One region of the Paenibacillus solisilvae genome, then DNA from elsewhere that is predicted to be linked to it. Evidence: riboswitches for the same ligand, from Rfam matches in the RefSeq annotation. Region 1 holds a riboswitch; the other holds the start of a gene.
What was found. Region 1 has a riboswitch for ZMP and ZTP ahead of rpiB (ribose 5-phosphate isomerase B). Riboswitches for the same ligand answer to the same signal wherever they lie in the genome.

Region 2: linked by a shared signal. The riboswitch ahead of ACFPYJ_RS27135 (bifunctional 5,10-methylenetetrahydrofolate dehydrogenase/5,10-methenyltetrahydrofolate cyclohydrolase) and the one ahead of rpiB (ribose 5-phosphate isomerase B) in region 1 are both predicted to bind ZMP and ZTP.

The regions. Positions count from the first base shown of each region.
Region 1 is NZ_JBHSOW010000007.1:41,762-45,455, forward strand. Features, by position in the region: gene ACFPYJ_RS01285 (serine hydroxymethyltransferase) at 1-1,126, opposite strand, end outside; gene ACFPYJ_RS01290 (TIGR01440 family protein) at 1,177-1,764, opposite strand; gene rpiB (ribose 5-phosphate isomerase B) at 1,784-2,242, opposite strand; ZMP/ZTP riboswitch at 2,354-2,436, opposite strand; gene ACFPYJ_RS01300 (low molecular weight protein arginine phosphatase) at 2,568-3,143, opposite strand; gene ACFPYJ_RS01305 (manganese efflux pump MntP) at 3,189-3,694, opposite strand, start outside.
Region 2 is NZ_JBHSOW010000104.1:26,374-30,067, reverse strand. Features, by position in the region: gene hemG (protoporphyrinogen oxidase) at 1-1,289, shown strand, start outside; ZMP/ZTP riboswitch at 1,355-1,436, shown strand; gene ACFPYJ_RS27135 (bifunctional 5,10-methylenetetrahydrofolate dehydrogenase/5,10-methenyltetrahydrofolate cyclohydrolase) at 1,495-2,352, shown strand; gene ACFPYJ_RS27130 (carbohydrate ABC transporter permease) at 2,594-3,487, opposite strand; gene ACFPYJ_RS27125 (ABC transporter permease) at 3,503-3,694, opposite strand, start outside.

The DNA.
Region 1 (3,694 bases):
TCGTTGCCATGGCTTCTACGCCCATGCCGCGTGATGTTGCTGCCGGCGTACCAATCCGGATACCGCTTGTAATGAACGGGCTTGTCGGATCGAACGGAATCGCGTTCTTGTTGACTGTAATTTGAACGGAATCAAGAACATGCTCCGCGTCCTTACCTGTGATGTTCAGGTTGCGAAGGTCGATCAGCATCAAGTGATTGTCTGTTCCGCCGGAAACGATGTTGATGCCTTTGGCAATGAGAGCATCAGCCAATGCTTTGGCATTGTCTACGACATTTTTACCGTAGGTTTTGAAGGAAGGCTGAAGCGCTTCGCCAAAAGCAACCGCTTTTGCAGCGATAATATGCATGAGCGGGCCGCCTTGGGAACCCGGGAATACCGCTTTATCAATCGCCTGCGCCCATGGCTTACGGCAGAGGATCATACCGCCGCGTGGTCCGCGAAGCGTTTTGTGCGTTGTCGTTGTAACGAAATGTGCATGCGGCACCGGGCTTGGGTGAAGACCAGCAGCTACAAGACCTGCGATATGCGCCATATCGACGAAGAACAGCGCGCCTACGTCGTTTGCGATTTTGCCAAGAGCTTCAAAATCAATGATGCGCGGGTATGCCGATGCGCCCGCAACGATCATGCGGGGACGGTGTTTGAACGCCAATTTGCGGACCTCTTCATAATCAATGGTGAATGTTTCTTGGTTAACGCCGTAAGGAACGAAATTATACAGGATACCGGAAGCATTAACCGGGCTGCCGTGCGTCAAGTGGCCGCCATGAGCAAGGTTCATGCCAAGTACTGTGTCGCCCGGGTTAAGCGCTGCTAGGTAAACCGCCATGTTTGCTTGTGCGCCGGAGTGAGGCTGTACGTTCGCATGCTCGGCACCGAACAATTCTTTGGCGCGGTCACGGGCGATATCTTCGGCAATATCCACGTGCTCACAGCCGCCATAGTAACGTTTGCCCGGGTAGCCTTCTGCGTATTTGTTCGTAAGAACCGTTCCCATTGCTTCCAGAACCGCTTCGGATACGATGTTCTCGGACGCGATCAATTCGATGTTGTCGCGTTGGCGCTGCAGCTCAAGGCCAAGTGCTTTCAGGATTTCTGGATCTTGCTTACGTAGGTTTTCCATGGTTGGTTTCCTCCTAAATTTAAATTGCATGTTTGGTTATCTGAAATGAACTAATCGCAAGTACCGCCATCGGCTTCTGATTCCAGCGTGTAAACCGCCCTGGCGCCGCCAATGAGCTTGGGCCGCGTATAAGCCATTGTCAAATGTGCAGCTCCGATCGAGCGGATCGATGGACGGATCGGCACAGCTACGCGGCGTAAATGCATGCCGATGAAGGTATCGCCGATATCGATGCCGGCATGCGCTTGAACCGTTTCCGTTAAGCAGGCATGAGGCAGGTGTCTAAAGGCGTAAGCCGCCATGGAGCCGCCGGCTTTGGGCACGGGAACGGCATTAACCGGCTCTAATCCGTACCGCTGCGCCGCTTCCTGCTCCATGACAAGCGCCCGGTTCAAATGCTCGCAGCACTGAAATACCGGATAAAAACCAATATCCCGACGCACCGCTTCCACGCCTGCATATATGGCTTGTGCCGCTTCAAGCGTACCGGATGTGCCGATCCGCTGGCCGAGCACTTCACTTGTTGAAACCCCAATCACTAACAGCTGTCCGGCGCGAAGCCCGCCTGCATCCGCAAGCTCGCGAATGACCGTCTCCACGTCAGCTGCTGCCGTCGCAAGGCTGCGTCCATCACTCAAAAGTTTCACGCTCCATTACTCAAGGATGCGATGCATATTTGGATTCCAGCTGCATAACTTTGCCCACTCGTCCGACATGGCGCTCGCCGTTTGAGAATGGCGTTTCCAGCCAGATGCGAATGATTTCCTGGGCAATACCAGGGCCGATTACACGTTCACCCATTGCAAGCACGTTCGTATCGTTGTGCTCTCGTGTCGCTTTGGCCGAGAACATATCATGAACCAGCGCGCAGCGGATACCAGGAACTTTATTCGCAGCGATGGACATCCCGATACCTGTCCCGCAAATCAAAATACCGCGATCAGCTTGACCTTCCGAAACCTTGTCGCAAACCGGAAGGGCATAATCTGGATAATCAACAGATTGGTCACAGTTACAGCCAAAATCTTCAATTTCGTGGCCCAGCGATTGGATAAACGGCACCAGTTCTTCTTTCAGGCGGTAGCCGGCATGATCCGCGCCGATAGCGATTTTCATATGAATAATCCTCCCTTGTGGCCGCCTCCCGGCGGATTTTGTCGATTTGCTTAGTATACCTGATTTCGTCCAAAAAGACGAAAAAAGAGCAAGACGTGCTGTATGCACGCTGCTCTTTGCCCAGGCGACCGGCCGTATGATCCGATGCTCCACCGTGGTTTGATCCACTTTCGTCGCCAGTTACATCGGAAACCATCTTTATTGCTTTAATTATACGGGAAAGCCGGCTTGAAATCAACCGTTTCCCATGGCTGTCGGAAACGTTATGACCTTGTGTCTTAAGCGTAGGATGGCCGGCTATTGCAGCCTGCTGTTAGTCCAGATGCTATCGCTTCAGCTTGTTAAGCAGCTTCATGAGCGCTTGCTCGATTTCGGCTGCACTTTGCTCGTAGACATGCAGCGGACCGCCAAAGGGATCAGCGATGTCGAAGCTCGGAATGCGCTGTTCGAGCTGGAGCAAGCGGACGCGTTCCTCTTCACTCAGCTGCTGGCCGAGAATCTGCTTCATCTGCCAATCCGAGTAAAGAGCCTCCAGCTCTGCGATATCCGCGAGTACCTGTTCATCGCTGTTAACGAACTCTTGAAGCGTAAACGTCTTGTCTACCGCTTGCGGAAACCGCTGCAGCAGCTGACGTTTATGGCTGGTCGTCATCGTTAATACCAAATCCGCCCATACGATGCTGCCTCCATCAATTGCACTGGAGTTGCCCAAATGCGGGACATTGCGCCCTTTGAGAACCGTTTGCGCATTAGCAGAGATAGGCAGGCCGTCGACGGTAGACACGCCTGCCGAACGAACATCAAGCTGCCTGCCTTGGCGTGCAGCCAGCTCGCGGAGCATTGCTTCCGCCATGGGTGAACGGCAGGTGTTGCCGGTGCAAACAAACAATATCCGTTTCAAGCGTCTCGCACTCCTTTATGAGCATCATCATAAGCTCTTCGTTTATTAAAAGAGAAACAGCAGGCCAAATGTGAACAAGATGACACCGCCGCATGCCTCTCCGTATTCGCCCAGGCTTGAGCTGGCGCGTCTGCCGAGCATTAACCCGAGTATGGACATCAGTCCGCCAAAAAAACCGAATAAGAGTACGGTCAGCAGTACATCTGCCGCAAACATCCCAAGTGAAATGCCAACCGAAAAAGAGTCGATGCTGACGCTAAGCGCAAATACCAGCATTCCCCATACCGTGCGGTGATCAAAAGATTGTACCGCTTCCCCGCGCAGCGAGCTGTATATCATATGTCCGCCGAGCAGCAAAAGAAGAATGCCCGCAACGTGTGTCGCAACACCGCCGAGGAGGGTACTGACATATTGGCCTGTAACCATACCCATCAAGGGCATCAATATATGAAACAGCGCAATAATCGCGCTTAGTTTAATAATATCACGGAGCCGAATTCCTTTCAGCCCGATTCCGATGCCCAGGGAAAAGGCATCCATCCCTAAAGCCA
Region 2 (3,694 bases), on a different contig from region 1:
AAAAGGGGCCTGATTCGTTCCTGTCCCGTAAGACGCCGATTATCGATCTGGCACGTGACCTTGGGATTACGCATGAGCTTGTCGGGACGAATCCCGCAGCCAAGAAAACCTATATTCTTCATAACGGCAAGCTGCATCCGATGCCTCCCGGGCTTGTACTGGGAATACCGACGGAGATCTTGCCTTTCGTCAAGTCGAATCTTCTGTCTTGGGGCGGGAAGCTTCAAGCCGGATTGGATTTCTTCAAGCCTGCGAGCAAGGATACAGGGGATGAATCGCTTGGCGATTTCCTCTCGCGCCGTCTCGGCCCTGAAGTGATGGAGCGTGTCGCCGAGCCGCTGCTTGCAGGGATCTACGCGGGTGAGCTGCGCAAGCTCAGTCTGCAGGCGACCTTCCCGCAATTCCGGGAAGCGGAGCGGAAGCATGGCAGCCTTATTCGCGGCATGAGAGCCAATAAACGTAAAGCGGCTGCTGCTCCTGCGAGCACAGCGAACCTTCCTGCGGCTGTGAAGGACAGCGTATTCATGACCTTCAGAGGCGGGTTAGCCACCATGCTCGATGCACTTAATGAGGCACTTGCAGGCGTGGAGCGCAAGCTCGGAGTGAAGGCAGTCGCCTTTCGCCAAAATGATCCTGATACCGATGGCCAGGATGTTCCCCCGTACGAAGTGCTGCTCAGCACCGGCGAGGTTCTGGAGGCGGATGGCATCGTCATTACTGCTCCGGCCTTCGATGCAGCGGAACTGCTTGAGCCGCATATGAACGTAGATGCACTGAAGGCGATCCGTTATGTTTCGGTAGCGAATGTCGTTATGGCCTTCGACAAAGAAGATTTTGGCGTGGAGTTCGATGGATCCGGTTTCGTTGTGCCTCGCTCGGAGGGAACGACGATCACCGCCTGCACCTGGACTTCGGCCAAATGGCTGCATTCCAGCCCTCGTAATAAAGTGCTGCTGCGCTGCTACGTTGGCAGATCTGGCGACGAAGAGGTCGTTGACCTGCCGGATGATCAGCTTACTGCTGCGGTCAGGCGTGATATTCGTGAAGTGATGGGCATTACGGCTGAACCTCTGTTTACCGAGATCACCCGGCTTCATAAGTCGATGCCGCAGTATCCCGTCGGGCATTTGCAGGAGACTGCCAAACTGCGGACGAAGCTTCGTTCCGAGATGCCCGGGGTTTGGATTACAGGTGCTGCCTTTGATGGCGTCGGCCTGCCCGACTGTATTCGTCAAGGTAAGGAAGCGGCGGTAGGTGTATATAAATCATTGATCGGCGAATTCAAATAATCCATTTCTTGCAGCAGATTGATGTAGCTTTTTTGGACTAATCGATGTAAACTCTAGGTATCATTTCAAGGGTGCGTAACTGGCGGAACATGGGTTAACCATGAGGGAGCGCACACTCATAAACGGCCGTACGCCTGGGCAAAGGTAAGGGGATTCTCCCCTTGCCTTTTTATGTTTCTAATCCCATAGAAGAGGATGAGGCAAAGTGAATGCGAAGAAACAACCCGTCATACTGAATGGTCTGCCTGTTGCCGAGAGCTTGAAGGAACCATTGTTTAGCTCGATTGAAAAGCTGGCCAGCCGTGGAATTGTTCCCTGTCTGGCAACGATTTTAGTTGGGGATGATCCCTCCTCGGCAACCTATGTGAAGATGAAAGGAAATGCATGCCGTAGGCTCGGCATCGATTCGAAGCGGATAACTCTTGATACAAGCACATCCACAGCTGCGTTAATCGCGGTCATTGAGCAGTTGAACAACGATCCTTCCATTCATGGGATTCTGCTCCAGCATCCCGTGCCGCCTCACATTGATGAGCGGGCCGCGTTTGAAGCGATCAGCATCGATAAGGATGTCGATGGCGTGACGATGATGGGTTTTGCCCAGAATGCATTTGGCGCCGCGCCCTATCCTTCCTGCACGCCGGCGGCAATTCTGGCAATTCTGGATTATTATCAGCTGAAGGTAGAGGGAAAGCATGCTGTCGTTATTGGCAGAAGCCCCATATTAGGCAAGCCGGTTTCGTTGATGCTGCTCAACAGGAATGCCACAGTTACCATCTGTCACTCCAAAACAGAGAATCTCTCCGATATCGTCCGCTCCGGTGATATCGTCGTTGCCGCGGTCGGCCGCGCAAAGTTTGTTAAGGCCGGCTGGATTAAACCCGGCGCAGTCATTCTGGATGCCGGCTATAATGCAGGAAATGTCGGCGATGTAGACTATGCGGAGTGCGAGCCGATAGCCGGTGCGATTACTCCTGTTCCCTCTGGAGTAGGACCGGTAACGATTGCAGCGCTGCTCAAGCATACGGTAGAGGCGGCAGAGAGATTATCCATGGCCCGGTGAGAAACCCCTGGAAAACTAACCTGATTCGCGTTCAGCAGAGTCCCTAAAAAAGATGCTTTAAAGTAGAAATGATCTGCTAAAGGGCAAGGCGGAGCCTCTTTGGCTTCAACGGGTTAGTAGTAAGTGGGCTAACCGTATAAGCGACTTTATTCCACCTGGTTCTTGGACGTTATATTGAAACACAAAAGAGGCATGCTTCTGCAGCATGCCTCTTTGCTTGCGTGATTGTCTTAAATCGAATCTAGCTTTTTATTGCACCCATCATGATGCCTTTCACGAAGAACCGCTGTATAAACGGGTAAACCAGAATGATCGGAATCGTAGACACCATCGTGACCGCCATTCGGATGCTTTCGCCGGATACCGGTATTCGTTTGGAGGATTTGGCCATCTGCTCCGCTTCGGACACCATCCCTCCTGTCTGGTATTGGTTTAATATCTTCACAAGCACGGCTTGAAGGGTCTTCAGCTCCGGCTTGTACGTATAGATATACGAATCATACCAGGAGTTCCAATGTCCGATCCCGATGAACAAAGCAATCGTTGCAAGCACCGGAATACAGAGCGGAAGGATAATGCGGGCGAACATTTGCAGGTCATTGGCACCGTCGATCTTGGCCGATTCTTCCATCTCCGGCGGGAGCTGCTCGATATAAGTGCGCACCAGGATCATCAGAAAGACGCCGATGAGCCCGGGAAAAATAAATACCCAGAATGAATCGATCAAATGAAGGGATTTGATGATCATATAAGTCGGAATTAACCCGCCCCCGAAGTACATGGTGAAAATAAAAAATAACGTCAGGAACCGCCAGGCGATCAGATGGCGTTTGCTAAGCGAATACGCCATCATACATATGCTCAATACGGACAGCGGCGTTCCGACGATTGTCCGCAGGGCGGTTACCTTCACGGAGCTGATCAGCTCCGAATTCCGCAGAATCGACTGGTAGCTCTCCAGCGTAAACTTTCTGGGCCATAAATATAAGCCCCCGCGAACGGAGTCGGTGGCATCGTTCAAGGATACGATGAGAATGTTCCAGAACGGATAGAAGGTGACGAGAAAGACGAGACACAAAAACGCATACATCAACAAATCGAAGAGTTTATCCGAAATCGTGCTTTTCCCAAGCATGCTGCACCTGCTTCCCTAAAATAATGATTGGTTATTGAACTTCTTGGCTGCGAAATTAACGATGATGACGATAATGAAGGCGACGACGGAATTGAATAATCCGACGGCTGAAGCGTAAGAGAACATGGAGTTCTGCAGTCCGTAGCGGAACGAATACGTCGATAGAACATCGGAATAATCCTGGTTAAGCCCGTTGCCTAGCAGGAA